Regions from separate parts of the Pseudomonas fulva genome, predicted to be linked through region 3. Evidence: predicted binding sites of a transcription regulator. Region 3 holds the regulator's gene; each other region holds the start of a gene.
What was found. Region 3 encodes FliA, which starts transcription of late flagellar genes. Its sites were predicted from a motif close to CTAAAGTTTNNNNNNNNNNNGCCGNTAA; they were not measured.
Positions count from the first base shown of each region.

Region 1: the regulator FliA is predicted to act here: its motif matches at 7,366-7,393, upstream of flgM (flagellar biosynthesis anti-sigma factor FlgM).
Region 2: the regulator FliA is predicted to act here: its motif matches at 2,232-2,259, upstream of K8U54_RS18210 (flagellar protein MotY).

Region 1 covers NZ_CP082928.1:623,175-633,628, reverse strand. The annotation lists gene K8U54_RS02810 (indolepyruvate ferredoxin oxidoreductase family protein) at 1-2,575, shown strand, start outside; tRNA gene K8U54_RS02805 (tRNA-Arg) at 2,798-2,872, shown strand; gene K8U54_RS02800 (YceH family protein) at 3,302-3,958, shown strand; gene K8U54_RS02795 (MFS transporter) at 4,115-5,446, shown strand; gene K8U54_RS02790 (flagellar brake protein) at 5,591-6,340, opposite strand; gene K8U54_RS02785 (flagella synthesis protein FlgN) at 6,419-6,886, opposite strand; gene flgM (flagellar biosynthesis anti-sigma factor FlgM) at 6,991-7,326, opposite strand; gene flgA (flagellar basal body P-ring formation chaperone FlgA) at 7,470-8,228, opposite strand; gene K8U54_RS02770 (chemotaxis protein CheV) at 8,309-9,232, shown strand; gene cheR (protein-glutamate O-methyltransferase CheR) at 9,335-10,162, shown strand; gene flgB (flagellar basal body rod protein FlgB) at 10,448-10,454, shown strand, end outside.
Region 2 covers NZ_CP082928.1:3,948,012-3,958,465, reverse strand. The annotation lists gene K8U54_RS18215 (argininosuccinate synthase) at 1-1,156, opposite strand, end outside; gene K8U54_RS18210 (flagellar protein MotY) at 1,256-2,197, opposite strand; gene pyrC (dihydroorotase) at 2,612-3,658, shown strand; gene rnt (ribonuclease T) at 3,655-4,329, shown strand; gene argC (N-acetyl-gamma-glutamyl-phosphate reductase) at 4,335-5,267, shown strand; gene K8U54_RS18190 (bacterioferritin-associated ferredoxin) at 5,475-5,693, shown strand; gene bfr (bacterioferritin) at 5,898-6,368, shown strand; gene fpr (ferredoxin-NADP reductase) at 6,606-7,385, opposite strand; gene K8U54_RS18175 (LysR family transcriptional regulator) at 7,507-8,433, shown strand; gene K8U54_RS18170 (diacylglycerol kinase) at 8,440-8,811, opposite strand; gene erdR (response regulator transcription factor ErdR) at 8,892-9,542, opposite strand; gene K8U54_RS18160 (DMT family transporter) at 9,700-10,454, shown strand, end outside.
Region 3 covers NZ_CP082928.1:4,786,565-4,797,018, reverse strand. The annotation lists gene K8U54_RS22165 (ParA family protein) at 58-846, opposite strand; gene motD (flagellar motor protein MotD) at 887-1,774, opposite strand; gene K8U54_RS22155 (flagellar motor protein) at 1,774-2,514, opposite strand; gene K8U54_RS22150 (protein-glutamate methylesterase/protein-glutamine glutaminase) at 2,514-3,638, opposite strand; gene K8U54_RS22145 (chemotaxis protein CheA) at 3,681-5,954, opposite strand; gene K8U54_RS22140 (protein phosphatase CheZ) at 5,966-6,754, opposite strand; gene K8U54_RS22135 (chemotaxis response regulator CheY) at 6,774-7,148, opposite strand; gene fliA (RNA polymerase sigma factor FliA) at 7,345-8,088, opposite strand; gene fleN (flagellar synthesis regulator FleN) at 8,085-8,924, opposite strand; gene flhF (flagellar biosynthesis protein FlhF) at 9,012-10,319, opposite strand; gene flhA (flagellar biosynthesis protein FlhA) at 10,335-10,454, opposite strand, start outside.

The DNA of each region.
Region 1 (10,454 bases), 1.3 Mb from region 3:
CCTGGACGAGGCGCTCTGCGCGCAGATCGGTCTGCGGGTATTGAAAATCGGCATGAGCTGGCCGCTGGAGCCGGTATCCGTGCATGGCTTCGCCGAGGGCCTGGACGAGATTCTGGTCGTCGAGGAAAAACGCAGCATCATCGAGGATCAGTTGACCGGGCAGCTCTACAACTGGCCGGTGGGCAAACGGCCCAGGGTGGTCGGCGAGTTCGACGAGCAGGGCCAGTCACTGCTGCCCAACCTGGGCGAGCTGACCCCGGCGATGATCGCCCGGGTCATCGCCCGGCGCCTGGCGCCGATCTACACCAGCGCCGCGATCGAGGCGCGCCTGGGCTTTCTCGAGGCCAAGGAAAAGGCCCTGGCGGCGCGCAGTTACAGCACCGTGCGCACGCCGCATTTCTGTTCCGGGTGCCCGCACAACAGCTCGACCAAGGTGCCTGAGGGCAGCCGTGCGATGGGCGGCATCGGCTGCCACTACATGACCCAATGGATGAACCGCAGCACCGACACCTTTACCCAGATGGGCGGCGAAGGGGTGACCTGGATCGGCCAGGCGCCATTTACCGATACCCCCCATGTGTTCCAGAACCTGGGTGACGGTACCTACTTCCATTCCGGCCATCTTGCGCTGCGTGCTGCGGTGGCGGCGGGGGTGAACATCACCTACAAGATTCTCTACAACGATGCGGTGGCCATGACCGGCGGCCAGCCCGTGGACGGCGAATTACGGGTCGATCAGCTGAGCCAGCAGGTATTCGCCGAAGGCGTCAAACGCATCGCGGTGGTCAGTGACGAGCCCGACAAGTACCCCAGCCGCTCGACCTTCGCGCCGATCACCAGCTTTCATCATCGCCGCGAGCTCGACGCGGTGCAGCGCGAGCTGCGCGAGTTCAAGGGCGTGTCGGTGATCATCTACGACCAGACCTGCGCGACCGAGAAACGTCGTCGTCGCAAGCGTGGCAAGCTGGTCGATCCGGCGCGGCGTGCGTTCATCAATGCTGCGGTGTGCGAGGGTTGTGGCGACTGTAGCGTGAAGTCCAACTGCCTGTCGGTGCTGCCCCTGGAAACCGAGCTGGGGCGCAAGCGGGAAATCGACCAGAACGCCTGCAACAAGGATTTCAGTTGCCTCGATGGCTTTTGCCCCAGCTTCGTCACCGTGCACGGCGGCCAGCTGCGCCAACCCCAGGCGCTCGGTGCCGGGGCGCTGTTCGTGGCCTTGCCGGAGCCGCGGCAGCCATCCCTGGAACGGCCCTGGAACATCCTGCTGCCCGGCGTCGGCGGCAGTGGCGTGACCACCGTGGGCGCGCTGCTGGGCATGGCCGCGCACCTGGAAAGCAAGGGCTGCACCGTGCTCGATCAGGCCGGCCTGGCGCAGAAGTTCGGGCCGGTGAACACCCACGTGCGCATCGCCGCCCGGCAGGACGATATCTACGCCGTGCGGATCGCCGCCGGCGAAGCCGACCTGCTGATCGGCTGCGACCTGGTGGTGGCCGCCGGTGAGGACGCGTTGGCCAAGCTCAACGAGAAGGTTTCCCACGCGGTGATCAATGATCACGAGGCGGCCACGGCGGAATTCACCCGCAACCCGGACGCTCAGGTACCGGGACCGGCGATGCGCCAGGCGCTGATCGACGCCGTAGGTGCCGAGAAAACCTGGTTCGTTGATGCCACGCAACTGGCGACCCGTCTGCTCGGCGACAGCATCGCCACCAACCTGTTCATGCTCGGCTATGCCTACCAGAAAGGCCTGGTGCCCATCAGCGCCCAAGCCATCGACAGGGCCATCGAACTGAACGACGTGGCGGTCGAGTTCAACCAGCAGGCGTTTCTGTGGGGGCGTCGGGCGGCCTACGACGCCGCTGCCATCGAGCGCCTGGTGCGCCCGCAGGGCGCCGAGAGCAAGCGCTGCACGACGCTCGATGAAATCATCGAAGATCGTGTCGCACGCCTGACGGTTTATCAGAACGCCCGCTATGCCGATCGCTACCGTCAGCTGGTCGGTCGCGTTCGCGCCCGTGACACGGATCCCCGGCAGCGCCTGACCGAGGCGGTGGCGCGTTATTACTTCAAGCTTCTCGCTTACAAGGACGAGTACGAGGTGGCACGCCTGTACAGCGATGCAGCGTTCAGCGAGGCACTGCACGCGCAGTTCCAGGGCGATTTCCGCCTGCAGTTCCATCTGGCGCCGTCCTGGCTGAGCCGCACCGATCCGGTGACGCGGGAACCGCGCAAGCGCAGCTTCGGGCCGTGGATGCTCAGTGCCTTCAAGGTACTGGCCAAGTTACGGGTACTGCGTGGCACCTGGCTGGATCCGTTCGGCCGTAGCGAGGAGCGGCAGTTGGAGCAGGCGTTGATCGGCGACTACGAGCGCAGTGTTGGTCAGTTGCTGGAGGCGCTGGATGCGGGCAACTACGACACCGCGCTGGCCATCGCCGAGCTTCCAGAGCAGATCCGTGGCTATGGGCACGTCAAGGAAAAGGCCGTGGAGCGGGTGCGCGCCCAGGAGCAACACTTGCAGGCGAGGCTCAAGTCGGGCCAGGCGGTGGTCGTGAAACTGTTCGAGCCGGCGGCCTGATTGCCTGCACCGACATGACAAATCTGCTTGCGCTGGTTAACATGCCGCCCGGCGCCCAAACAGGCCGTTGAAAAACGTAGGCGAGGCAGACAGCGCAAGGCAAAAACATGCGAAAAAGCGGAGTGTACGAATAGTACATGAGCATTTTGAGCCTGTTTTTAACGCCGCGATGGCAACGCAGCTAGTTTTTCAACAGCCCGCCAAGGGCGCCGGATCGATCGGGTCTCCTTAGTTCAACGGATAGAATAAGCCCCTCCTAAGGGCTAGATGCTGGTTCGATTCCAGCAGGGGACGCCATGATCCGCACCCGATGTCCGCCCTCGATGGCGGTCGTGTGCCGGTTCGCGTTAGCCTGAAAGAAGGCCAAAAATCGCCGGGAGCGATTTTTGGCGTCGGCTCTCCCGAAGGGTGGTCGGCAGGGTCGGCAGACCACAAAAAAAGACCCGGCAAAAAGCCGGGTCAATAACCGTGATTAGCCTGATGAGGAGATAAACTGGAAGCGTCCGACCAGGAAGCCTTCAGGTTATCCAACCAGCCTCGCGGCTGGTGATGTAGATAATAGTCATTCTCGATTATTAGTCAATAAAAATACTTCTCATTTATCGTTTGCCTCGGTCGTCGATTGCGTGTGCGTTGAAAATCAGCGACTTGCATGACCACAAAATCCGCTTCACCTGTGTCAACCGCAGCGCACTCAGGCTACGCTAGGGGCAATCCCCAGGCCTGGTGAGCGACATGACCGAAGATAGCAACGACACGTCTCCGTTGAGCGCCGCTGAAGCGCGCATCCTGGGCTGCCTGATCGAAAAGCAGGCCACCACCCCTGAAGCCTATCCGCTGACCCTGAATGCGCTGGTGCTCGCCTGTAACCAGAAAACCAGCCGTGACCCGCTGATGAACCTCGCCCAGGGGGCAGTAGGGCAGGGATTGCGCAACCTGGAGGAGCGCGGTTTCGTGCGCCTGGTCATGGGCAGCCGTGCCGATCGCTGGGAGCATCGGATCGACAAGGCCCTGGAATTGGTGGCGCCCCAGGTGACCTTGCTCGGTCTGCTGCTGCTGAGGGGGCCGCAGACCACCGGTGAGTTGCTGGCGCGCAGCAACCGCCAGTACGATTTCGATGATACCCAGCAGGTGCAGCACAACCTCGAGCGAATGATCGGCCGGCAGTTGGTGGCCCTGGTCGGGCGCCAGCCTGGGCAGCGTGAGGACCGGTATGCCCAGCTGCTCGGTGATCCCGAGCAGCTGCAGGCGCAACTGCAGGAGCGGGCACAGCGCCAGGAGCCATCGAGTGGTGGCGCGGCGGAGCGGCTGGAGGCGCTCGAGGCGCGTATCGGCGCCCTGGAGGCGCGGCTGGCGCTGCTGGAAAACAAGGCAGCCGACTGAGCCCTAGGGTGCTTGGAATGAGTGAACTGTGCCCGATGCGTACCATCCATATGGCACAGCGGCAGCTTGGTAGCCTTGGATGCAGGGTGACTTGCCTGGTCGCCCGTCGAACATAGGCCTGCTCTAGAAGCCGGTACAAGGAGTTGTTGCAGTCCAATGCGCCTGATCTGGAAATCCTTCAGTTCCCTCTACATCGCCACCGTCCTGATGCTGCTGGGCTCGGGCCTGCTGAGTACCTACCTGGCGCTGCGCCTGGCCGAATCCGGCGAGGGCGTATGGGCCGGTGCACTGATGGCGGCCAACTATTTCGGCCTGGTGCTGGGCGGCAAGATCGGTCACCGGCTGATCGCCCGCGTGGGCCATATCCGCGCCTACGTGGCCTGCGCCGGCGTGGTGACGGCGGCAGTGCTCGGTCACGGCCTGCTCGACTGGCTGCCGGCGTGGCTGGTGCTGCGTGTGCTGGTCGGCCTGGGCATGATGTGTCAGTACATGGTGATCGAAAGCTGGCTCAACGAGCAGGCGGAAACCAAGCAGCGTGGCCTGGTATTCGCCGGCTACATGGCCGCGTCCTACCTGGGACTGGTGCTCGGCCAACTGGTGCTGGTGGTGCATCCGACCCTGGGGCTGGAGCTGCTGATGCTGGTGGCACTGTCGTTCGCCCTGTGCCTGGTGCCCGTGGCGTTGACCCGGCGCCTGCACCCGGCGCCGCTGCGCCCCGCGCCGCTGGAGATGCGCTTCTTCTTGCGCCGCGTTCCGCTGTCGCTTACCACCATCGGCGTTGCCGGCCTGATGATCGGCTCCTTCTATGGCCTGGCGCCGCTTTACGCCGCCGAGATGGGGCTGGCCACCGAACAGATCGGTATCTTCATGGGCTGCTGCATCCTCGCCGGGCTGGTGGTGCAGGCGCCGCTGGGCTGGCTGTCTGACCGCTTCGACAGGGTCAAGCTGATACGCGGCATGGCCGGCGCATTGCTGTTGGTGGCGTTGCCACTGGCGATCCTGACCGAGGCGCCCCTGTTACTGCTGATTTCGGTGGGTTTCATCGTCAGCATGCTGCAGTTCAGCCTGTACCCACTGGCCGTGGCGTTCGCCAACGACCACGTCGAGACGGACCGGCGGGTATCGCTGACCGCCATGTTGCTGGTCACCTTCGGGGTCGGCGCCTGCATCGGCCCGCTGCTGGTCGGTGTGCTGATGCGCTTTTTCGGCGCCAACATGCTGTATGCGTTCTTCTGCCTGTGCGGGCTGTTCCTGGTCTGGCGGGTGCGCTCGAATATCGTCACTCACCTGCATCAGGTCGACGATGCGCCGCTGCAACACGTGGCCATGCCGGTGAACATGACCGCATCGCCGTTGGTGGCGGCACTGGATCCACGGGTCGACGAGCAGGTGGTGCAGGAGCAGATGCAGGAGCCCGTGGCAAGCGAACCGGAAGGCGCCACAACCCAGCGCGATGAGCCGCAACCTTCCCCCACGCCGCAGGCCTGACGCGGGTGGGCTGGGGGCTGTTGGGGTTTCACGCCTGCCCGCGCCGGAGCCCGTTTTGCCGCGAGACAAGGCACGAGCCGCGAAGTGTGGCAGGCCAGGTGAGCCGGCGAGAAACGCCGCCTCGCGTTGCAACGCCAACGGACCCTAGAGAAAGGTGTCGCTCTCGAAGCGGCGTGCCTCGCGCTGCAACTGGTAGACGAAACGTTCGATCAGGCGCTGCTGCAGGCCACTCAGGTTGTCGAAATGCAGGCCGGCGAAGGTGACGTCAAGCTTGTCGTCATAGCGGGTATGGCGCAGCTCGATGGCCGTCTCCAGCTTGCCGACGGGCAGTTGTGCGCTGAACACCTCGTAGATCTGCCCAGGTTGCAACTGCTTGCTGGCGTCGCCAGGTAGCCGAATCTTGCAGCCCGAGGCGGAGATGTCCAGCATCAGGCCTTCGAGCGGATTGCGCAGCCGCGTTCCGCCCAGTTGTACCTTGACCTGTTCCGATTGCTTGAGCGCGGCACGAAAGGCGTTGCGTCGCTGGTGGTAATGCACCTCGGTGGGAATGGCGCCGACGTAGCAGCGTTCCCCCTCGTGCTCACCCGTGCGCATGCCCGTCGGGCATTCCCAGGCGATGCGTACGCCGTCGTGCAGCGACTCGACGCTGAAGGCTTCGCCATTTTGCAGGTAGCGTTCGCCATCAGTGGGAATCATCTCATCGAGAATCAGCAGGTTGCGCTCGCGGTCGATGTCGATGACATAGCTCTGGAAGCGCTGGTTGCGCTCGTGAAACGTCAGGGTCAGCGGGTCATGATGTTGTTGCAGGAGACGTAGGTTGGCAACGATTTCCACCGGCGCCTTGAGCACCTTGGGAGGTTGCGGGCCACAGTCCTGAGCGAAGGGGTTGGACACGGTCCAGTGATCTCCGGGGCAAGGTACTGCTGCGTTAGGTGAGGCAGCGGGTGCATCACCGCGCATCTTGTCGTTATGTCAGGCCTGGCTGAGCGGGCGTTTGTTGCCGATCTTAGCGGTACTGCCGCTGCTGTCATAGAGCGACGGCGTTTCCGCGCCGCGCAGGATGCCGAGCATGCTGGCCGTGGATTTCTGGCTGGAGCGAATGATCCGGCCGTTGCGCAGGTTGGCTTCCTGGCAGCGCTCGAGCAACTCGCTCAACTGCTCACTGGCCTGGATCAGTTCGTCGCCCTTGTCCGAGCGTTCGGCTAGCGCCTGCAAGCCCGAGCGGTCAGGACTCAACTGCAGGTTGAGCAGGGTTTGGGTGCGGCTTCTGCCGTGTTGCTCGAGGGTGGCCAGCAACGGCTGCTTGCTGGCGAGAATGTCCTGCAACTTGCTCAGGTCATGTTCACCCAGGGAATGGTATTCGGCGTCGATCAGCTCAAGCAGTTGCGCTGCGTGGCCGATATCCTCGTTGAACAGGTCGAGCAGGGGCGTGATGTTCATGGTTCGGGCTCTCTGGGGTGAAACCTTCAGGCGCGCGTCTGCTGTGGCAGCGGACTGGCATCAAGACAGTTTCCGGGCGTCCAACACCCCAGGCGAGCCGAAGACTAGCGCTGGGATTCGAAATTGAGCAGCTTGCTGGCGACGCGCTGGCTGTCGACCTGGTAGCTACCGTCGGCCACGGCCTGTTTCAGCCTGGCCACTCGATCGCTATCGACGGCAGGCTGGTCACGCAGCTTGTCGACGGTTTTCTGCAACTGTTGTGCTTCGCTGCTCAGCTGAACGGACTCGCCGCTCTTGCTGCCGGCAGTGGTCGGCTGAGCCGCGGCGGTGCTGCCGGCGGCCTTGTTGTCGATGGCTTCGTTCTTGCCGCCCTGGGTGCTGCCTGCACGGGTAGTGCTGGCTGGCGTGGAGCTGTTGAGTCGGTTGAAGTCGATGACCATGATGCAAAACCTCTAACGGTGTGTGGACGCTTGCCTAGTGTGTCGGCTGTGCCCGGAAAAACTTTAGGCAAAAAAATCGCGTCGCCTGCACAGTCTAAAACAGCCTTGGCCGCTCGTCAGCCAGTCCGTTGGTCAAGCCGTTCTCACATCGCTACTTCTACCTGCCCGGGGCCGATCACGCGGGCGCGCACCACGCGTTGCGAGCGCTGGTTGCGTACGCTGATCTGCTTGCCCACGGCCCCGTCGGAAAGCGCTTCGCCGGGCATGCGCACGTTGATGCCGCCGCTGCGTGCGCTGATCACCACCTGATCGCCACGGCGGATGACCTCCGCCTGGCGAATGAAGGTGGGCGACAGCACCTGGTCGGGTTGCAGCGGGCGGGTGGTCTTGCGGCCAAGCGCCTGGTCCAGGTCGATCATGTAGCCCTGGTTGAGCAGGCCGACGTCGCGCTCGGCGAGGGTCAGGTCGCCTTCACCGAGTACGCCTTCGCGCTTGACCGGGCGTACCACGGTGACCACCTCGCGATAAAGACGCACCTGGCCGGGAACGAACACGGTCCAGGGTGAGGTTCCGTCGCAGCGCACCCGCGACGTCACCCGGCCAACCGGTTCGGCCGGGGTTTCCAGGGTGATCGTCAGCGCTTGATCGCACAGGGGCAGGCGTAGCCGTGGGTCGAGGCGGTTGATCTGCACCTCGTGGCGCGCCTGAATATTGCTGCGTTGCAAATAGTCTGCAACTGCCTGCTCAAGAAAGCGCTGGGTCTCGCCGATAAGCTGATCGGGCAGGGTGACGGAGGCAGTCGTCAGTGTGCTATAGCCGAGCGCCAGCAAAGCAGGTAAAACTGCCAGGCAACGAAGGCTCTTGGCCATCGCGCGTCGGATAATTGTCATTTGTGCATTCATGTCTGGTTCGAAGCAAGGCGCGTGCCGCCTGCTACGCTAACCAAATCTGATGTGTTACTGGAATCTTGGGAGCCCCGTACATGGCCGGTGTGATGGATTCGGTCAACCAGCGAACTCAGCTGGTTGGGCAAAATCGCCTGGAACTGCTGCTGTTTCGTCTCGACGGCTCTCAGCTGTACGGGATCAACGTCTTCAAGGTGAAGGAGGTGTTGCAGTGCCCGAAACTCACCATCATGCCCAAGTCGAGCCCGGTGGTTCGAGGCGTGGCCAATATCCGCGGCGGTACGATTCCGATCCTGGATCTGTCGATCGCCACGGGCAAGCGTCCGCTGGGTGACATCAACGGCAGCTTCGTGATCATCACCGAATACAACACCAAGGTGCAGGGTTTCCTGGTGCGTTCGGTTGAGCGCATCGTCAACATGAACTGGGAAGAGATCCACCCGCCACCCAAGGGCACCGGGCGCGATCACTACCTGACCGCGGTCACCCGGCTCGACGACAAGCTGGTCGAGATCATCGACGTCGAGAAGATTCTCGCCGAAGTGGCGCCCACGTCCGAAGTGATCTCGGCAGGCGTGGTCGACGCCGAAGTGCAGACCAAGGCCGTCAGCCAGCACGTGCTGATCGTCGATGACTCCTCGGTCGCTCGCAAGCAGGTGATGCGTTGCCTGCAAACCGTCGGCGTGGAGGTCACGGCGCTTAACGACGGTCGCCAGGCCCTCGAGTTTCTGCGCGCGATGGTCGAGGAGGGCAAGTCGCCGGAGCAGGAATTGCTGATGATCATTTCCGATATCGAGATGCCGGAGATGGACGGCTACACCCTGACCGCGGCCATCCGGACCGACCCGCGCATGCAGAAGCTGCACATTCTGCTGCATACTTCGCTGTCCGGCGTGTTCAACCAGGCCATGGTGAAGAAAGTGGGGGCCGACGATTTCCTGGCGAAATTCCGCCCGGATGATCTGGCTTCCCGGGTGGTCGAACGCATCAAGGCTGGCTGATCGTCACCGCGTCAACAAGGCTGTGGGTATCGCAGCCAAACCGGCGAGCGCTCCTGGGAGCGTTCGCCGTATCCGATTCAACAGATGGACGAGGCCTCACGAGTGTCTTCAGGTAATTTGGATTTCGAGCAATTCCGGATCTTTCTGGAAAAAGCCTGTGGCATCGTGCTGGGCAGCAACAAGCAATACCTGGTTTCCAGTCGGCTCAACAAGCTGATGGAAAGCAACGGCATCAAGACCCTGGGCGAGCTGGTACAGCGCATGCAGAACCAGCCACGCAGTGGCTTGCGCGAGCAGGTGGTCGATGCCATGACCACCAACGAGACCCTGTGGTTTCGCGACACCTATCCCTTCGAAGTGCTGAAGAATCGCGTATTGCCCGAGCTGCTCAAGGCCTACCCGGGGCAGCGCCTGCGTATCTGGTCGGCCGCCTGTTCGTCGGGGCAGGAGCCTTACTCGCTGTCGATGAGCATCGATGAGTTCGAGCGCAGCAATATCGGCCAGCTCAAGGCGGGCATCCAGATCGTGGCCACCGACTTGTCGCCCACCATGCTGAACAACTGCAAGTCCGGCGAATATGACAGCCTGGCCATGGGTCGCGGCCTGGCCCAGGAGCGCCTGCAACGCTATTTCGACCCCAAGGGGCCGGGGCGCTGGGTGGTGAAGCCGGCCATCAAGAGCCGCGTGGAATTCCGACCGCTGAACCTGCTCGATAGTTATGCCAGCCTTGGCAAGTTCGATATCGTGTTCTGCCGCAACGTGCTGATCTACTTCTCGGCGGAAGTGAAGAAGGACATCCTCACGCGCATCCACGCCATGCTCAAACCTGGTGGTTACCTGTTTCTCGGCGCATCCGAGGCGCTCAACGGGTTGCCCGAGAAGTACCAGATGGTGCAATGCAGCCCAGGCATCATCTACAAGGCAAAGTGATTGCCGCACCCTGAAAACAAACGGGAGGCCATGGCCTCCCGTTTGTTTTTTCCGTCCAGGCCACCGACGATGTTCTGTCGTCGCGGCGTCAGAAAAGCGGCAAATTGCCGTCGATATTGCCGCTGCAGCCTTGCCAAACGGCGGAAAAGCTTTGCCGCCTGGACCTTCTAAGCCTTCTGTTTTCCAGTGATCTAGCTGATTTATAAGCAGAAAAATAAATTGGCACGTGCCTTGCTGTGGTCTTTGCACGAGAACAGGCGAGCCGCTACGGCAAAGGTCCCTGAGATGAGCA
Region 2 (10,454 bases), 840 kb from region 3:
AGCCCGCCGCATCGGCCTGGTTGTAGGCGCCGCCGTCTTCTTCGAAGGTGGCGATGTTGGCGTCGAACAGCGAGTCGTCGGACTTGCGGCCGGTGACGATGACGTTGCCCTTGTACAGTTTCAGGCGTACCACGCCGTTCACGCTGGCCTGGGAGGCGTCGATCATCTGCTGCAGCATCAGACGCTCCGGGCTCCACCAGAAGCCGTTGTAGATCAGGCTGGCGTACTTGGGCATCAGCTCGTCTTTGAGGTGCGCGACTTCACGGTCGAGGGTGATCGACTCGATGGCGCGGTGGGCCTTGAGCATGATGGTGCCGCCCGGGGTCTCGTAGCAGCCGCGGGACTTCATGCCGACAAAACGGTTCTCGACGATGTCCAGACGGCCGATGCCGTTCTCGCCGCCGATGCGGTTCAGCTCGGCCAGCACGGTGGCCGGGCTCAGCTCCTTGCCGTCGATGGCGACGATGTCACCGTTGCGGTAGGTCAGTTCGATGTAGGTCGGCGTATCCGGCGCCGCTTCCGGCGACTTGGTCCAACGCCACATGTCTTCTTCGTGCTCGGTCCAGGTGTCTTCCAGCACGCCGCCTTCATAGGAGATGTGCAGCAGGTTGGCATCCATGGAGTACGGCGACTTCTTCTTGCCGTGACGCTCGATCGGGATGGCATGCTTTTCGGCATAATCCATCAGCTTCTCACGCGACAGCAGATCCCACTCGCGCCAAGGGGCGATGACTTTCACGCCTGGCTTGAGCGCGTAGGCGCCGAGTTCGAAACGCACCTGGTCGTTACCCTTGCCGGTGGCGCCGTGGGAGATGGCGTCGGCGCCGGTCTCGTTGGCGATCTCGATCAGGCGCTTGGCGATCAGCGGACGGGCGATGGAGGTACCCAGCAGGTACTCGCCTTCGTAGACAGTGTTGGCGCGGAACATCGGGAACACGAAATCGCGCACGAATTCTTCGCGCAGGTCGTCGATGTAGATTTCCTTGACGCCCATGGCCTGGGCCTTGGCGCGGGCCGGCTCGACCTCTTCGCCCTGACCGAGATCGGCGGTGAAGGTCACCACTTCACAGTTATAGGTATCTTGCAGCCACTTGAGGATCACCGAGGTGTCCAGGCCACCGGAATAGGCCAGAACTACCTTTTTGACGTCCGCCATGCCATCCACTCCACGGGGTTGTTCGAAAGCCCGTGATTCTACTTGCCACGGGCCGCGATTTACAGGGGTGCGACAGGCGATGGCGTCAAGGCGACAGACTCAGGAAGTGGCAGCGGGCGTTGCCGGCACCGGTGGCGCCGCCGGGGTGGCCTGCTCGGTCGGTTGCACCGGCGCTTCCGGCACCTTGTCGAGCCGCACCGACACACGACGGTTCTTGTCACGGTTGGCCACGCTGTTGTTGGGCACCAGCGGATATCGCTCGCCGTGAAAACGCATGATGATGCGCTCCTCGGGCACGCCCTGGGCCTTGAGATACTCCATCACCGCCAGGGCACGGCGGCGCGACAGGTCGCGGTTGGTCAGGCGATTGCCGCTGTTGTCGGAGTGGCCGTCGAGTTCGATGCGGTTGACCGTGGGGTCGGCCTTCATGAAGTCGAGGATGATCTCCAGCCTGGCCTTGGCCATGGCATCGAGCTCGGTGCCGCCGCCGGGAAAGCCGATATTGGACTGGCGCACCTGGTCGAAATTGACCGGCAGCAGCTTGGCGGTGCAATCGAGGTAATCCTCGTAGGCCTTGCGAAAACGCACCGGCAGCAGCCGCACTTCCAGACTTTCGCTGCCCAGCGAGGTGCGGTGGCGGACCAACGGGCTACGCCCTTCCAGCAGACCGGTAAGCAGGCGCCCGGCCTGCTCCTGGCTGCTGTTGAACGGCACCTCGCCGCTGCCGACACTGACAGCACCGAGGTTGATGTCACCACGCCCCGGCTGCCAGGGCGCTGCGGCGGCCAGCAAGGTGGCAGAGCCACTGCCCAGCCAGCGCTCGCGCGCCTGCAGGCGGAAGGTCGCCTGCTCGCCGGCGCGGCGCACGAATTCCCCAGCGCCGAAATCGGTGATCGGCTGGCTGAGGCGGCACTCGAACTTGTCGCCGGCCACCTGCCATTCGACCTTTTCCAGGCGGGTCTGGAAGCTGATCGCCGCGGCAGGCAGGCTCGCGCCAGCACTGACGGCCAAGCCGATGATGAGCAAAAGAGGCAGACGCACAGCGAGCTCCGGGTAAATGCACCTTACCCTTCTGGTATCGGTGGCCGGCGGAAAAACTTGAGTGCGTAGCCTAGGGTCTGTTGCCGTTTCAACGCGAGCCGCGTTGCCGCGAGAAATCTCGCCAGGCTAGGCGGAGGACGCAGGCAATGGTTGTTCCCTTGCCAAGTCCTCCAACGACGCATGGCGAGATTTCTCGCGCAACCCGTAGGGCCGGGCCCGTTTTGTCACGATGCGGCGTTTCTCGCCGGCTCATTTAGCCAGCTAAACTTCGCGGCTCGTGCCTTGCCTCGTGACAAAACGGGCTCCGGCGCGGCCGTGCGTGAAACGGCAACAGACCCTACCCATCTGCGGCGTGCCCCCGCCGCCCTTTTCCGGTAGCATTCCGGGCATGTTTCGCCCCGCCTGGAAGCCTCAATGACCGACCGCATCACCCTGCTGCGTCCCGACGACTGGCACATTCACCTGCGCGACGGCGCCGTACTGCCGCACACCGTTGGTGATGTGGCCCGCACCTTCGCCCGCGCGATCATCATGCCCAACCTGGTGCCGCCGGTGCGCAACGCCGCCGAAGCAGGTGACTATCGCCAGCGCATTCTGGCCGCACGGCCGGCTGGCAGCCAGTTCCAGCCGCTGATGGTGCTGTACCTCACCGACCGCACCACGGCAGAGGACATTCGCGCCGCCAAGGCCAGCGGCTACGTGTATGCGGCGAAGATGTACCCGGCGGGCGCGACCACCAACTCCGACTCCGGCGTAACCAGCCTGGACAACATCAGCGGTGCACTGGAAGCCCTGGCGGAAACCGGCTTGCCGCTGCTGGTGCACGGCGAGGTGACGCGCGCGGAAATCGACGTCTTCGACCGCGAAAAGGCCTTTATCGACGAGCACCTGTGCCGCGTCGTCGAGCGTTTCCCGACGCTCAAGGTGGTGTTCGAGCACATCACCACCGCCGATGCCGCGCAGTTCGTCAGGGAGGCACCGGCCAACGTCGGCGCCACCATCACCGCCCAGCACCTGCTGTACAACCGCAACCACATGCTGGTGGGTGGTATCCGGCCGCACTTCTATTGCCTGCCGATCCTCAAGCGCAACACCCATCAGCAGGCACTGCTGGAGGCCGCCACCAGCGGCAGCCCGAAGTTCTTCCTCGGCACCGACTCGGCCCCCCACGCCAGGCACGCCAAGGAAAACGCCTGTGGCTGCGCCGGTTGCTACACCGCCTATGCCGCCATCGAACTGTACGCCGAGGCGTTCGAGGAGCGTGGCGCACTGGACAAGCTGGAAGGTTTCGCCAGCCACTTCGGCCCGGACTTCTACGGCCTGCCACGCAATACCGACACCATCACCCTGGTGCGTGAATCCTGGGTGGCACCGGCCAGCCTGCCGTTCGGCGAGCAGACGGTGATTCCGCTACGCGCTGGCGAAACCCTGCGCTGGCGCTTGCTGGAGGCGGGTCAATGAGCGAAGAACTCTACGAAGACGATCAGGATCAACCGAGCAGCGGCGGCCCGCGCCATCCGATGGCCGCGCGCTTTCGCGGTTATCTGCCGGTGGTGGTGGACGTCGAGACCGGTGGCTTCAACAGTGCCACCGACGCGCTGCTGGAAATCGCCGCAACCACCATCGGCATGGACGAAGGTGGCTTCCTGTATCCCGATCACACCCATTTCTTCCGGGTCGAACCGTTCGAAGGCGCCAATATCGAACAGGCGGCGCTGGATTTCACCGGCATCAAGCTCGACCATCCGCTGCGCATGGCGGTGAGCGAAGAGCACGCCCTGACGGAAATCTTCCGTGGCTTGCGTAAATCCCTGAAGGCCAATGGCTGCAAACGCGCCATTCTGGTCGGCCACAACAGCAGCTTCGACCTGGGCTTCCTGAATGCCGCGGTCGCCCGCTGCGACCTCAAGCGCAATCCCTTCCACCCCTTCTCCAGCTTCGACACCGCCAGCCTCGCCGGCCTTGCCTATGGGCAGACCGTGCTGGCCAAAGCCTGCCAGGCCGCCGGCATCGAGTTCGATGGCCGTGAAGCCCATTCCGCCCGCTATGACACCGAGAAGACCGCCGAGCTGTTCTGCGGCATCGTCAATCGCTGGAAGGAAATGGGCGGCTGGGAAGACTTCGACGAGTGAATGCCATGAAAAAATACCAGATCTTCATCGATGGCCAGGCCGGCACCACCGGCCTGCAGATCCGCCAGCGCCTGGCCAACCACCCGCAGATCGAGGTGGTCACCATCGACCATGACAAGCGTCGCGACGTCGAGGCCAAGCTCGCGCTGATGCGCTCGGTCGACGTGACCGTGCTGTGCCTGCCTGACGACGCTGCCAAGGAAACCGCCGCCCAGGCCCGTGAAGTCGGCTGCCGGGTACTGGACGCCAGCTCCGCGCACCGCACCGCCAGCGACTGGGTGTTCGGCATGGCCGAACTGGCCAAGGGCCAACGCGAGGCCATCGCCAAGGCCGCTGCGGTGAGCAACCCGGGCTGCTACGCCACGGGCGCCATTCTGCTGCTGCGCCCGCTTATCGATGCCGGGCTGCTGAGCGCGGATCGTGAGCTGTGCATCAACGCCGTGTCCGGCTACACCGGCGGCGGCACCAAGATGGTCGAACGCTACGAGGGCGAAGGCGCGCCGGTCTATGCGGCCTACGGCCTGGGCTTCGATCACAAGCACATCCCGGAAATCCAGCACTGGAGCGGCCTCGAGGCGCGCCCGATCTTCCAGCCGGCGGTCGGCAGCTATGACCAGGGCATGCTGGTGATGATCCCCCTGCAGGGCAGCAACGGTGCCGAGCTGCACCAGGCACTGAGCGCCTATTATCAGGGTGAGCAGTTCGTTCAGGTGCAGCCCTACAACGAGATCGCGGCCGACACTGCACCCTTCATCACCCCCCACGGCCTGAGCGGCAGCAACCGCGCCGAGCTGCAGGTGTTCGGTGCGAGCAATGGTCAGCAGGCGCTGCTGGTAGCCAAGCTGGACAACCTGGGCAAGGGAGCCTCGGGGGCTGCGGTGCAGAACCTGAACATCATGCTGGGGCTCGAAGAAGGGCTGTGCACGCAGATCGGCTGAGCCCTGCCCGCCCCCCGAAAAACCGGCCACAGGCCGGTTTTTTATTGCCTGCGCGTCAGCTGTCCGGCCGATTTTCAAGGCCGTTTGCCGGCGCAGAGTACCGCCTGTCCAAGCGTCCCAATCAAGAGTCGGTTTATCTTTGACACGCATTCTCATTAACATTAGTATCCTTCGCCATCAGTCTCAGCCAAGCGACGGGCCAAGCCTATGTATGTCTGCCTCTGCGAAGGTGTCACCGACGGTCAGATCCGCGAAGCGATCTATGAAGGTTGCTGCAGCTACCGTGAAGTCCGTGAAACGCTGGGCGTAGCCAGTCAGTGTGGCAAATGCGCTTGCCTGGCCAAGCAGGTGGTACGTGAAACCCTGGGTGAAGTGCAGCAAAGTCAGGTAGCGATGGCCTACCCGGGAAATTTTGTTGCGGCCTGAATAAGCGTTTTTTTCAAGAACCGGATCTCGTATCCGGTTTTTTTATGCCCGAAATTCAATGATTTAGCGCCAAGACGCACAACTTAAACACTCTCATTTATATTTATTTTCACTTATATTTCAATAACTTACGTTTGACAGTCGTATTTGGCAAGCCCAGAATTCGCCATCGGTTACTTAATTCCAGGCAGGACGGGCTTCATCATGAAAGGCGACAAGACAGTAATTCAGCACTTGAACAAGATCCTCGGCAACGAGCTGGTCGCGATCAACCAGTACTTTCTGCACGCCCGCATGTACGAAGACTGGGGCCTGACCAAGCTGGGCAAGCACGAGTACCACGAGTCCATCGACGAGATGAAACACGCCGACAAGCTCATCAAGCGCATCCTGTTCCTCGAAGGCCTGCCGAACCTGCAGGACCTGGGCAAGATCCTGATCGGTGAGAACACCCAGGAAATGCTCGAATGCGACCTGCGGATCGAGCACAAGGCACACATCGACCTGAAAGCGGCCATCGCCTACTGCGAAAGCGTCGGCGACTACGCCAGCCGCGAACTGCTCGAAGACATCCTCGAGTCCGAGGAAGAACACATCGACTGGCTGGAAACCCAGCTGAGCCTGATCAAGGCGGTAGGTCTGCAAAACTACCTGCAGTCGCAGATGGAAGAATAAGCTGGGAGCAGCTGTACAGAAAAACGGGAGCCAAGGCTCCCGTTTTTTTAACCTTTGATCTGGGCATAAAAAACCGGAGCGCCCAAAGACACTCCGGTTTTTTAATACAGGCGCTAGGAGCTTGCGAGCTAGAGCCCTGCAAGGCGAAAACTGGCGAAAAAGCGGAGTGTACTTTTGTACATGAGCATTTTGAGCCAGTTTTCAACGCAGCTGGGCCGACGCGCAGCTGGTCCTAACTTACTTCTCGACGAATGCGCGCTCGATCAGGTAGTCACCGGGTTCGCGCATGCGCGGCGAAATCTTCAGGCCGAAGCTGTCGAGTACTTCGCTAGTTTCGTCGAGCATGCTTGGGCTACCGCAGATCATCGCCCGATCGTCCTGCGGGTTGATGGGTGGCAGGCCGATATCGGCGAACAGCTTGCCGCTGCGCATCAGGTCGGTCAGGCGGCCCTGGTTCTCGAACGGCTCGCGGGTCACGGTGGGGTAATAGATCAGCTTTTCCTTCAGCGCGTCGCCGAAGAACTCGTTCTGCGGCAGGTGCTCGGTGATGAACTCGCGGTAGGCCACTTCGTTGACGTAGCGCACACCGTGCACCAGGATCACCTTTTCGAAGCGCTCATAGGTTTCCGGGTCCTGGATCACGCTCATGAACGGCGCCAGGCCGGTGCCGGTGCTGAGCAGGTACAGGTGCTTGCCCGGGTTGAGGTCGTCGAGCACCAGGGTGCCGGTGGGCTTCTTGCTGATGATCACCTCGTCGCCTTCCTTGAGGTGCTGCAGCTGCGAGGTCAGCGGGCCATCGGGCACCTTGATGCTGAAGAACTCCAGGTGCTCCTCCCAGTTGGGGCTGGCGATGGAGTAAGCACGCATGAGCGGACGGCCGTTTTCCTGCTGCAGGCCGATCATCACGAACTGGCCATTCTCGAAGCGCAGACCCGGGTCGCGGGTGCACTTGAAGCTGAACAGCGTGTCATTCCAGTGGTGAACACTCAGAACGCGTTCGTGGTTCATGTTGCTCATGTACGGGGCTCCTGAATACGTCGGGCGCGCTGATTCGTAAGCGCAATTGCGCGGCATTCTAATCGCGGCCAGAATATCTGTTAAATGAATTATCAAGATATGGGTTATCGGTTATATAGATATGCGATTCACATTGCGTCAACTCCAGGTATTCGTCGCCGCTGCTCAGCAGGAGAGCGTCTCCAGGGCGGCCTCACAGCTGGCCCTGTCGCAGTCGGCGGCGAGTACTTCGATCAGCGAGCTGGAGCGACAGTCCAGCTGCCAGCTGTTCGATCGCGCCGGCAAGCGCCTGAGCCTCAACGCCATGGGCCGCCAGTTGTTGCCCCAGGCGGTCGCCCTGCTCGACCAGGCCAAGGAGATCGAAGACCTTCTGAACGGCAAGTCAGGCTTCGGCTCGCTGGCCGTCGGCGCCACCCTGACCATCGGCAACTACCTGGCCACCCTGCTGATTGGCGGCTTCATGAAGGTGCACCCGGAAAGCCAGGTAAAACTGCACGTGCAGAACACCGCACATATCGTGCAGCAGGTGGCCCATTACGAAATTGATCTGGGTCTGATCGAGGGCGACTGCAATCACCCGGACATCGAGGTGCAGAGCTGGGTCGAGGACGAACTGGTGGTGTTCTGCGCGCCGCACCACCCGCTGGCCAAACGCGGGCATGCCGGCATCCGCGAACTGAGCGGCGAGGACTGGATCCTGCGTGAGCAGGGCTCGGGCACACGCCTGACCTTCGACCAGGCCATGCGCCACCACTCCGACGCCCTCAACGTGCGCCTCGAGCTGGAACACACCGAAGCGATCAAGCGCGCCGTGGAGTCAGGCCTGGGTATCAGCTGCATTTCACGGCTGGCACTGCGCGATGCCTTTCGCCGTGGCAGCCTGGTGCCGGTGGAAACGCCGGACCTGGACCTGCGCCGGCAGTTCTATTTCATCTGGCACCGGCAGAAGTACCAGACCGCCGCCATGCGCGAGTTCCTAGACATGTGCCGGGCGTTGACCGCCGGTATCCGCCGCAGCGACGAGATCGTGCTGCCGCCAGTGCGCTAGCCGCTGCTAGCCAAGCAGGATGATCGCCCAGACGCTGGCGATCAGGGTCAGGGCAACCAGCTGGGCAGCGCTGCCCATGTCCTTGGCAGTCTTGGACAGTGGATGCAGGTCGAGGGATATGCGGTCGATCGCCGCTTCGACCGCCGAGTTGAGCAGCTCGACGATCAGCGCCAGCAGGCAGACGGCCACCATCAGCGCCCGCTCTACGCGACTGACATCGACCAGCAGGGCGATCGGAATCAGCACCACGTTGAGCAGCACCAGCTGGCGAAATGCGGCCTCGCCGGTAAATGCGGCGCGCAGGCCATCGAGCGAATAGCCTGCGGCATTGAGAATACGCTTGAGACCGGTTTGTCCTTTGAACGGCGACATGGGCAGTGAGCTATGACAGGGAAAGGCGCGCAGGGTACGCGAGCACACCGTGAAAATCCCGTGAAATCCACGGGACGAAGCTGCAATCAGGCAGCCGGCACGGACTCCAGCTGCTGCAACAGCAGCGCCGCCTGGGTACGGGTGCGCACCCCCAGCTTGCGGAAGATCGCCGTGACGTGGGCCTTGACCGTCGCTTCGGAGACGCTCAGCTCATAGGCGATCTGCTTGTTCAACAGGCCTTCGCAGACCATGGTCAGCACGCGAAACTGCTGGGGCGTGAGGCTGGCCAGCCCGGCGCTGGCGGCTTTCGCCTCGGAGGACAGGCTGACCGCCTCCTCGCTTTGCGGTGGCCACCAGACTTCGCCTTCCAGCACCTGGCGTACGGCCTGCTGCAGCACTTCCAGCGAGCTGGACTTGGGAATGAACCCGCTGGCGCCGAATTCGCGGGCGCGTACCACCACGGCCGCTTCTTCCTGGGCGGAGATCATCACCACCGGAATCTGCGGGTACTGCCCGCGCAGCAGCACCAACCCGGAGAAGCCGTAGGCGCCGGGCATGTTGAGATCGAGCAGGACCAGATCCCAGTCGGTCTTCTCGGCCAGCCGGGCTTCCAGCTCGGCGATGCTGGCGACTTCCACCAACCGCACGCCGGAGCCGAGGCCCATCGTCAGGGCCTGCTGCAGCGCGCTGCGAAACAGAGGATGATCATCAGCTATCAGGATTTCGTAAGCGACCATTGCAGATCCTGTTCTTTTTATAGGCATACCGTGCTGCAGACCCCATCTGCCTGACAGCATGACGTACGGCGCCCACCAGCATGCCGAGCGCAGGCGGGGTGGTCAAGCACAGCGCTTTGCGGCAAAGTCTGCGCCCTTTTGCAGGGAGCTCACCACCATGGCCAACCACGCGCTGCGCGCCGACCTGCTGATGCTGGTCACCGCGATGATCTGGGGCTCGTCCTTCGTCGCCCAGCGGCTGGGGATGGACGCCATCGGGCCGTTCCTCTACAGCGGCCTGCGTTTCGCCCTGGCGGTGGCGGTGCTGTTGCCGGTGATCATGCTGCTGCGTCGCCGCCGCGCGCAGCCGGCCTCGTCCATCAGCCGCCCGCTGCTGCTCGGCGGCAGCCTGATGGGCGCCGTACTGGCGCTGGGCATCAACCTGCAGCAGGTCGGCCTGCTGTTCACCAGCGTCACCAACTCGGGCTTCATCACCGGCCTCTACGTGATCGTGGTGCCCCTGCTCGGCCTGCTGCTGGGCCACAAGACCGGCCTGGGCATCTGGCTGGGCGCCTCGCTGGCGGTGGTCGGCATGTTCCTGCTCAGCGTCGGCGATGGTTTTCATGTCGCCTCCGGCGACCTGCTGCAGCTGGCCGGCGCCTTCGTGTGGGGCATCCACGTGCTGCTGGTGAGCGTGTTCGCCGCCCGCCACGACGCCCTGCTGCTGGCCCTGGTGCAATTCATCACCTGCGCCGTGATCAGCCTCGCCCTGGCGCTGGCCTTCGAGCACCTGCCCGGCGCCGAGATCATCCAGGCGCTACCTGCGATCCTCTATGGCGGCCTGTTTGGCGTGGCGGTGGGCTTCACCTTGCAGGTCATCGCCCAGAAGCATGCAATCGCCTCCCACGCGGCGATCATCCTGTCCCTGGAGGC
Region 3 (10,454 bases):
TCGGCCGCTGGGGCGGCAGACTTGAGCCGGTTCGCGCAGAATATTCAGCCGCCATGATCAGGCCACCTGGGAGGCGGGCTGCTGCGCCAGCAAATGCTTGAGCAGCGCACGGTAAGCGATGGTGCCACGGCTGTTGCCATCGAACTGCGACGGCGTCAGGCCGGCGCGGCTGGCGTCACGCAGGCGGGTATCGACCGGAATGTAGGCCTGCCAGAGCTGCTCGGGATAGGTGTGCTTGAGCAGACGCAGGGTCGACAGCGACGCCTGGGTGCGACGGTCGAACAGCGTCGGCACGATGGTGTACGGCAGCGCCTGCTTGCGCGAGCGGTTGATCATGGTCAGGGTGTTGACCATGCGCTCCAGGCCCTTGACCGCGAGGAACTCGGTCTGCACCGGAATCACCAGCTGCTGACTGGCCGCCAGGGCATTGACCATCAGTACGCCAAGCAATGGCGGGCTGTCGATCACCGCATAGTCGAAGTCCTGCCACAGCTGCGCCAGGCTCTTGGCGATCACCAGGCCCAGGCCGCTCTGCCCCGGCGACTGACGCTCCAGGGTGGCCTGCGCGGTACTCGACGGCAGCAGGGAAATGCGTTCGTGGCTGGTGGGCAACAGCAACTGCTTGGGCAGGCCTTCCGGCACGTTGCCCTGATGCTGGAACAGGTCGAAATTGCTGTTTTCCAGGGAGTCCGGGTCGTGACCGAAGTAGCTGGTCATCGAACCATGGGGATCGAGGTCGACCACCACCACGCGCTTGCCGGCATCGGCCAGCAGGCCGGCCAGGGCAATGCTCGAAGTGGTCTTGCCCACGCCGCCTTTCTGATTGGATACAGCCCACACTCTCATAATCTTCATCCTCCCGGGGGCAGGCCTGGCCTGGCCGAGACTAATTGCCCATTGCAGGGACTGGCGACGGGGAATTGACGGTGCCGCTGGCGGACGCCGGTGCTGCAAGCCCTGTAGCAGGTTGCGTGCCAGCGCGCTGCAGCGCAGCATCGGGCTGCGCATTGGCGCTCCCCACGCCACTCACACTACGCCGTACATCGAGATTACGCGAGACCACCAACACCACCCGGCGATTGCGCGCCCTGCCCTCCGCCGTGGCGTTATCGGCCACGGGCTGGAACTCGCCATAGCCCACGGCCGCCAGGCGCGACGGATCGACGCCATCCATGGCCAGCATGCGCACGATGCTCGCGGCACGGGCCGCGGACAGCTCCCAGTTGGTGGGGTACTGCGCGGTTCTGATCGGCTGGTTGTCGGTGAAGCCCTCGACATGCACGGGGTTGCCATAGGGCGCCAGGATCTTGGCGATCTTCTCGATGATCTCGAAGGCCTCGTCGTTCGGCAGCGCGTCACCGCTGGGAAACAACAGTCCGGAACTCAGTTCGATCTCGATCCACAGTTCATTGCCGCGCACCTTGAGCTGATCGCTCTGCAACAGCCCGCCGAAGGCATCGCGAATGCTGTCGGCGATGTTCTGCAGGGTCGAGGCGGCGATCTGCTGCGGCGCCGCCTCGTCGACCATCGAGCGATCCGGCTCGGTGGTACGCGGGCGCTCGTCGCCCACCGGAATGGGCTTGATCGAACGATCCGGCTGGTTGAAGACGCCGGTCAGGGTCTCCGAGAGGATCTTGTACTTGCCTTCGTTGATCGACGAAATCGAATACATCACCACGAAGAAGGCGAACAGCAAGGTGATGAAGTCGGCATAGGAAACCAGCCAGCGCTCGTGGTTCTCGTGTTCTTCGTGATGGCGTCGGCGGGCCATGATCAGCTCATGAAGCCTTGCAGCTTCAGCTCGATGGACCGCGGGTTTTCACCTTCACCGATGGACAGGATGCCCTCCAGGAGCATCTCCCGGTACGCCGACTGGCGCAGCGCCACCGATTTCAGCTTGTTGCCGATCGGCAGCAGCAGCAGGTTGGCGATGGCCACACCGTAGATGGTGGCAACGAACGCCACGGCGATGCCGCTACCCAAGAGGCTGGGGTCGGCCAGATTGCCCATCACGTGGATCAAGCCCATGACCGCACCGATGATGCCGATGGTCGGTGCGTAGCCGCCCATGCACTCGAAGAACTTGGCGGCCTGGATGTCGCGGCTTTCCTGGGTGTAGAGGTCCACCTCGAGAATGCTGCGAATGGCTTCCGGCTCGGCGCCGTCGACCAGCAGTTGCAGGCCCTTGCGCGCATAGGGGTCGGCTTCGCCATCGGCGACCGCCTCCAAACCCAGCAGGCCTTCCTTGCGCGCGGTCATGCTCCAGTTCACCACGCGGTCGATGCCGCCCGCCAGGTCGATCTGCGGCGGCGCGAAGATCCAGCGCAGGATGCTCACGGCGCGCTTGAACACCGCCACGGGCGTCTGCAGCAAGGCCGCGCCCAGGGTGCCGCCGATCACGATCAGCGCCGCCGGGCCGTTGAGCAGTGCCGAGACATGACCGCCTTCCAGGTAATTGCCGCCAAGAATCGCGACGAACGCCAGAATGACGCCGATCAGGCTCAGCACATCCATCAGAGGCAGGCCTCGACCAGATGGCGACCGATATCATCGAGGGGATAGACCGCATCGGCCAGGTTGGCCTTGACGATGGCCATGGGCATGCCATAGATCACGCAGCTGGCTTCATCCTGGGCCCAGACCTGGCTGCCGCCCTGCTTGAGCAGGCGCGCGCCCTCACGGCCATCGGCGCCCATGCCGGTGAGCACCACGGCCAATACCTTGTCGTTGTACGACTTGGCCGCCGACCCGAAGGTGATGTCCACGCAGGGCTTGTAGTTCAGGCGCTCGTCACCGGGCAGGATGCGAATGGTGCCACGGCCGTCGATCATCATCTGCTTGCCGCCCGGTGCCAGGATGGCCAGACCGGGGCGCAGGATGTCGCCATCCTCGGCTTCCTTGACGTTGATCTTGCAGAGCTTGTCCAGGCGTTCGGCAAAGGCCTTGGTGAAGGCCGCCGGCATGTGCTGGATCAGCACGATGGGCGTCGGGAAATTGGCCGGCAGCTGAGTCAGTACGCGTTGCAGGGCAACCGGGCCGCCGGTCGAGGTGCCGATCGCCACCAGCTTGTAGCCCTTGCGCTTGGGCGCCGCACTGGCAGCGGCATGCCGCTCGGCCGGCGCATGGCTGACGCTCGGCTGCGGCCGCGCGGCCGCTGCGGGCGTGCTCGGTGCGCCGGCAGGTCGGCTCGGGCTACCACCGGCAGGCGGCGTCACGGACGCCGTGCCGAACCCCCGGCGGTTGCTGCGCGAGATGCTGTGGACCTTCTCGCACAGCAACTGCTTGACCTTCTCGGGGTTGCGCGAGATGTCCTCGAAGTTCTTCGGCAGAAAGTCCACCGCACCGGCGTCCAGCGCATCCAGGGTGACCCGGGCGCCTTCGTGGGTGAGCGAGGAGAACATCAGAACCGGCGTGGGGCAGCGCTGCATGATGTTGCGCACGGAGGTGATGCCGTCCATGAGCGGCATCTCGTAATCCATGGTGATCACGTCCGGCTTCAATGCCAGGGCCTGATCGATGGCCTCACGTCCGTTGGTGGCCGTACCGACCACGGTGATGTTGGGGTCAGACGAGAGAATCTCCGAAACCCTGCGTCGGAAAAAACCGGAGTCATCGACTACCAGTACCTTGACAACCATAAACACTCCTAAGCGGCACGGCCGTCGCCGCGCCGCAGACGATCAGAGACGCCGTGCGTAGCGCTTGAGCATGCTGGGCACATCGAGGATCAGCGCGATGCGGCCGTCACCGGTGATGGTCGCGCCGGACATGCCGGGCGTGCCCTGGAGCATCTTGCCCAACGGCTTGATCACCACCTCTTCCTGGCCGACCAGCTGATCGACCACGAAGCCGATGCGCTGGTTGCCCACGGTGAGAATCACCACATGGCCTTCGCCCTGCTCTTCGTGCGCCGCACTGCTCACCAGCCAGCGCTTGAGATAGAACAGCGGCAGCGCCTTGTCGCGCACGATCACCACTTCCTGGCCATCGACCACGTTGGTGCGCGACAGGTCGAGGTGGAAGATCTCGTTGACGTTGACCAGCGGGAAGGCGAACGCCTGGTTGCCCAGCATCACCATCAGCGTCGGCATGATCGCCAGGGTCAGCGGCACCTTGATGACGATCTTCGAACCCTGGCCCTTCTGCGAGAACACGTTGACCGTGCCGTTGAGCTGGGAAATCTTGGTCTTCACCACGTCCATGCCCACACCGCGGCCGGAGACGTCGGAGATCTCGGTCTTGGTCGAGAAACCGGGGGCGAAGATCAGGTTGTAGCATTCCAGGTCGGTCAGGCGATCGGCCGCGTCCTTGTCCAGCAGGCCCTTTTCCACGGCCTTGCTGCGCAATACGTCGGCGTCCATGCCCTTGCCGTCATCGGTGATCATCAGCAGGATATGGTCGCCCTCCTGCTCGGCGGACAGCACCACCCGGCCGGTGCGCGACTTGCCGGCGGCCTCGCGTTCATCGGGGCTTTCCACGCCATGGTCGACGGCGTTGCGCACCAAGTGCACCAGCGGGTCGGCGAGGGCCTCGACGAGGTTCTTGTCCAGGTCGGTCTCTTCACCCACCAGCTCGAGGTTGATCTCCTTCTTGAGCTGACGGGCCAGGTCGCGAACCAGGCGCGGGAAGCGCCCGAAGACCTTCTTGATCGGCTGCATGCGGGTCTTCATGACCGAGGTCTGCAGGTCGGCGGTCACCACGTCGAGGTTCGACACCGCCTTGGACATGGCCTCGTCGCCGCTGTTGAGCCCCAGGCGCACCAGGCGATTGCGCACCAGCACCAGCTCGCCGACCATGTTCATGATCTCGTCCAGGCGGGCGGTGTCGACGCGAACGGTGGTTTCCGCCTCGCTGGCCGGTGCGCCGGCCGCCGCTGGTGCCGGCGCCGGTTTGCTGGCTTCCGCCTTGGCGGCGGCAGGAGCTGCCTTGCTTGGCTCGGGCTTGGCTATAGGGGCTGGAGCCGCTTTGGCCGATTCGGCCTTGGCTGCGGGCGGCGCGGCCTTGGCTGGCTCGGGGGCAGGCGTCGGCTTGGCAGCAGGCGCGGCGGCCACTGCTACGGCAGGCGCGACGAACTGGCCCTTGCCATGCAACTGGTCGAGCAGCGCCTCGAATTCGTCATCGGTGATTTCGTCGCCCGGCGTTGCCGCAGCCGCGGGCTCGGCGGCCGGCGTTGCGACCGGCTCGGCAGCCGGTGCCACGGCAGGCGCGACGAACTGGCCCTTGCCGTGCAGTTGATCGAGCAGCGCTTCGAATTCGTCGTCGGTGATTTCATCGCCCGGCGCGGCAGCCGCCGGCTCCGCGGCCGCCACCGGCGCAGCGGCCGGTGCCGCGAACTGGCCCTTGCCGTGCAGCTGGTCGAGCAGCGACTCGAACTCGTCATCGGTGATTTCGTCGGTCGAGGCGCTGGCTGGCGCTGGCGATTCATCGCCCAGGGCATCGAGCAATTGCTCGAATTCGCGGTCAGAGATATCTGCCGAAGGCTCGACTGCGGCCGCAACGGGTTCTGCAGGCGCCGGTTCCGGCTCGGCCGCCACTGCTGCAGGCGCAGGCTCTGGCTCGGCACCACCCGGCTCGGCCAGGCGCGAGAGCGCAGCCAGCAGCTGCGGCGAGGCAGGCGTCAGTTCCACCCGCTCACGCACTTCGGCGAACATGCCGTTGACGGCGTCCAGCGCTTCGAGCACCACGTCCATCAGTTCGGCGTCCACACGGCGCTCGCCCTTGCGCAGGATGTCGAACACGTTCTCGGCAATATGGCAGCACTCCACCAGCTCATTGAGCTGCAGGAAGCCGGCACCACCTTTTACCGTGTGAAACCCTCGGAAAATCGCATTGAGCAGGTTCATATCGTCCGGGCGGCTTTCCAGCTCCACCAACTGCTCGGACAATTGCTCGAGAATTTCGCCGGCCTCTACCAGGAAATCCTGGAGGATTTCTTCATCGGCGCCGAAGCTCATATGACGTGCTCCTAAAAACCCAGACTGGACAGCAAATCGTCGACGTCGTCTTGGTTAGAGGCGACGTCATCACGCTTATCGGCATGAATCTGCGGACCTTCACCGCGGGACGGATTTTTTTCTTTGTTCTGCTCGGCACGCAGCTCTTCGTGGTTGTGATCGATACCGGCGAAGCGATCGACCTGGCTGGCCATCAGCACCAGTTTCAGAAGATTGCTCTCGACCTCGGTCACCAACTGGGTGACGCGCTTGATCACCTGGCCGGTCAGGTCCTGGTAATCCTGCGCCAGCAGAATGTCGTTGAGATGCCCCGACAACTTGCTGGTGTCGCGCTGGCTGCGCGCCAGGAACAGCTCGATGCGCTTGGCCAGTTCACGGAACGCCTCGGCGCTCATTTCGCGGCGCATGAAACGGCCCCAATCCTCGGCGAGCGAATCGGCCTCGCTGCTCAGGTCGTTGACCAGCGGCGCACTCTGCTCGACCAGGTCCATGGTGCGGTTGGCCGCACGCTCGGTCATGGTGACCACATAGTTCAGGCGCTCGGTCGCATCGGCGATCTGCGAGACTTCCTTGGCATGCGGTACCCGGGGATCGAGCTGAAAGTTGACGATCGCGTTGTGCAACTCGCGAGTGAGCTTGCCGACTTCGAGGTAAAGACCCCGGTCGCGCGCCTTGTTCAGTTCGTTGATCAGCTGTACGGCTTCGCCAAAGTTGCCCTGTTCGAGGCTGTCGACCAGTTGGCGGGCATTGCTTTTCAGGGTCGACTCGAGGTCAACCTCGTTAGATTCATGGTGTTCCATAACAACCTCGCGGCAGACATCAGCCGTTAACCCGCTCGAAGATTTTCTCGATCTTTTCCTTGAGCACCTGAGCGGTGAACGGCTTGACTACATAGCCATTCACACCGGCTTGCGCGGCCTCGATGATCTGATCGCGTTTGGCTTCCGCCGTGACCATCAGCACAGGCAGGTGCTTGAGTCGCTCGTCGGCACGCACCGCGCGCAACAGGTCGATGCCCGTCATGCCCGGCATGTTCCAGTCGGTTACCAGAAAATCGAAGCTGCCGCTCTGCAGCATCGGCAACGCGGTGGTGCCGTCGTCAGCCTCTGCCGTGTTGGTGAACCCCAGATCACGCAAGAGGTTCTTGATGATCCGTCGCATCGTCGAGAAATCATCGACGATGAGGATTTTCATGTTCTTGTCCAAGTCGACCTCCGTACAGTCCTAAAACGCCTGCAACCTTGTGCAGCGCTTATTAATCGTGAAACCGGCCTGGCTGAACGCCGCAACCCATGCGCTCGGCTTTGCTGCGTTCACTGTGTGCCCCGCCCTGCTGTCCTGCATTTACCACAAGGACTGGCTCGACCAACTCCAACCCCTGAACAAATTCCTATGCGCGCCATTCCCCCAGCCGCGCTCGCAAACGCGCGGCACACTGGCTATGCAGCTGGCTGACCCGCGACTCACTCACCCCCAGTACCTCGCCGATTTCCTTGAGGTTCAGCTCCTCGTCGTAATACAGCGACAACACCAGCCGCTCACGCTCCGGCAGATTACTGATGGCATCGGCCAACGCGGCCTGGAAACGGGTGTCTTCCAGCTCATGCGATGGCCCGTGATGCAGGGAACTCGTGTCTTCCTGCAGGCCGCCGTTCTCGCCTTCCTGCAAGAGGTCGTCGAAACTGAACAGGCGGCTGCCCAAAGTGTCGCCAAGAATGCCGTAGTAATCTTCGAGACTCAATTGGAGTTCGGCAGCAACCTCGTGATCTTTAGCGTCACGACCGGTTCTGGCCTCAATTTTTCGTATCGCATCACTGACCATGCGGCTGTTGCGGTGCACCGAGCGTGGCGCCCAGTCACCCTTGCGCACTTCGTCGAGCATGGCGCCGCGGATGCGAATGCCGGCAAAGGTTTCGAAACTGGCACCCTTGCCGGCGTCGTACTTACGCGACGCCTCGAGCAAGCCGATCATGCCGGCCTGGATCAGATCGTCGACCTGCACGTTGGCCGGCAGGCGGGCCAACAGGTGGTAGGCGATACGTTTTACCAGCGGCGCGTGGCGCTCGATCAACTGATGCTGTGAATCTCGTGCTGTTGCCTTGCTGTACATTCGGAGTCCAGAGGCTGTCGTCATACAGCCGTGTCTGCAGTCGGTTGTTGCACCAGGCGCTCCACGAAAAACTCCAGATGGCCACGCGGGTTGGCCGGCAAGGGCCATGCATCGACCTTCTGGGCAATCGCCTTGAACGCCAGCGCGCACTTCGAACGAGGGAACGCCTCATACACCGCACGTTGTTTCTGTACGGCCTTGCGAACCGATTCGTCGTAGGGCACCGCGCCGACATACTGCAGCGCGACATCCAGAAAACGGTCGGTCACCTTGGTCAGCTTAGCAAACAGATTGCGGCCTTCCTGGGGGCTGTGCGCCATGTTGGCGAGCACCCGGAAACGGCTCATGCCGTGGTCGCGATTAAGCAGTTTGATCAACGCGTAGGCATCGGTGATGGAGGTCGGTTCATCGCACACCACCACCAGCACTTCCTGGGCCGCGCGCACGAAGCTGACCACCGAGTCGCCGATGCCGGCAGCGGTGTCGACGATCAGCACGTCGAGGTTGTCACTGATGTCGCTGAAGGCCTGGATCAGGCCGGCATGCTGCATGGGCGTGAGCTGCACCATGGCCTGGGTGCCGGAGGCCGCGGGCACGATGCGAATGCCACCGGGGCCCTGCAAAACCACGTCGCGCAGATCGCATTGGCCGTCGATGACGTCGGCCAGGGTGCGTTTGGCGGTCAGGCCGAGCAACACGTCGACGTTGGCCAGGCCAAGGTCGGCATCCATGAGCATGACGCGCCGACCGAGATCGGCGAGCGCCAGTGACAAATTCACCGACACATTGGTCTTGCCAACGCCGCCTTTGCCGCCGGTCACCGCGATCACCTGTACGGGATGCATACCCATGTTATCTATACACCTTATCTAACTTCACTGTGGGCCCTGGGGCCATTGTGCGCTGTCGCGGCGAGCACGACCAGCGCTTCGCCACACTCAACCCGTTCAACCGGCCTGCCTGGCCGGGTTCTGATAAAGCCCGGCGAACATGTCGGCCATGGTGTCTTCGCTCGGCTCGTCCGGCGCCTGCAGCCCGACGGCGCGGCTGACCAGCTGGTGGCTGCGCGGCACGTGCACGTCATCCGGGATGCGCGGACCATCCGCCAGGTAGGCTACCGGCAGGCGGTGGCCAATAGCCAGGCCCAAGACCTCGCCCATGCTGGCCGCCTCGTCCAGTTTACTCAGAATGCAGCCGGCCAGCCCACAACGCTTGTAGCTGTGATAGGCCGCCTTGAGCACCTGGGCCTGGCTGGTGGCGGCCAGTACCAGGTAATTGCGGGCATTGACGCCGCGACTGGCCAGCGCCTCGAGTTGCATGCGCAGCGCCGGATCGTTGGCGGGCAGGCCGGCGGTGTCGATCAGCACCACGCGCTTGCGCGCCAACGGCGCCAGGGCCTGGGTCAGCGACTGACCGGGGTCGACCTGGGTCACCGAGACGCCAAGAATCCGTCCCAGGGTCTTGAGCTGCTCCTGGGCACCGATGCGGTAGCTGTCCATGCTCACCAGGGCGATGCTGGCGGCACCATACTTGAGTACGTAGCGAGCGGCCAGCTTGGCCAGGGTGGTGGTCTTGCCCATGCCGGCCGGGCCGACCAGGGCGATCACACCGCCCTCTTCCATCGGCTCCTGCTTGGGCGTCTGGATCGAGTGGGCGAGGTGCGCCAGCACCATGCGCCAGGCCTGACGCTGATCGCCGATCGAGGCCACGCGCTCGAGCAGCGTGCGCGCCAGCTCGGCGGGCAGCCCCATACGCTGCAGGCGACGCCACAAGGTGGCCTGCTGTGGACGCCGGGCCTGCATCTGCCCCCAGGCCATGGAACCCATCTGCATTTCGATCAACTCACGCAGGCCATGCAGTTCGGAGCGCATGGAATCCAGCGCCGACTGATCGACCGAGGCCGCAGCCGGCTTCTGCTGCTGGCGCTGCAACACGGCATCGAGGCTGTCGGCGGACGGCGCGGCAGGCGCCGCGCCAAACAGCTGACGGTCCTTGCCGGCATCGGCCTGGCTGCGCGTGGTCAACTCGGCATGGGCCGAAGCAATCTTCGACTGGGTCTTGCGCAGCTCGGCTTCCAGCGCGGGGTTGGCCTGCCGCGCCGGTACCGGCGGAGCCTGATAATCGAGCGCAGCCGTCAATTCCACACCACCGGCCACGCGGCGGTTGGCGATGATGGTCGCATCGGCGCCCAGCTCATCGCGCACCAGCTTCATGGCTTGGCGCATATCGGCAGCGAAAAAGCGTTTGACCTGCATGGCCCGTACCCTCGATTAGTTCTGCCCCACCGTCGCAACGATGGTGACCTGCTTGTTGTCCGGAATTTCCTGGTACGCCAGAACATGCATGCTCGGGACGGCCAACCGGGCGAAACGCGAGAGCATTCCCCGAAC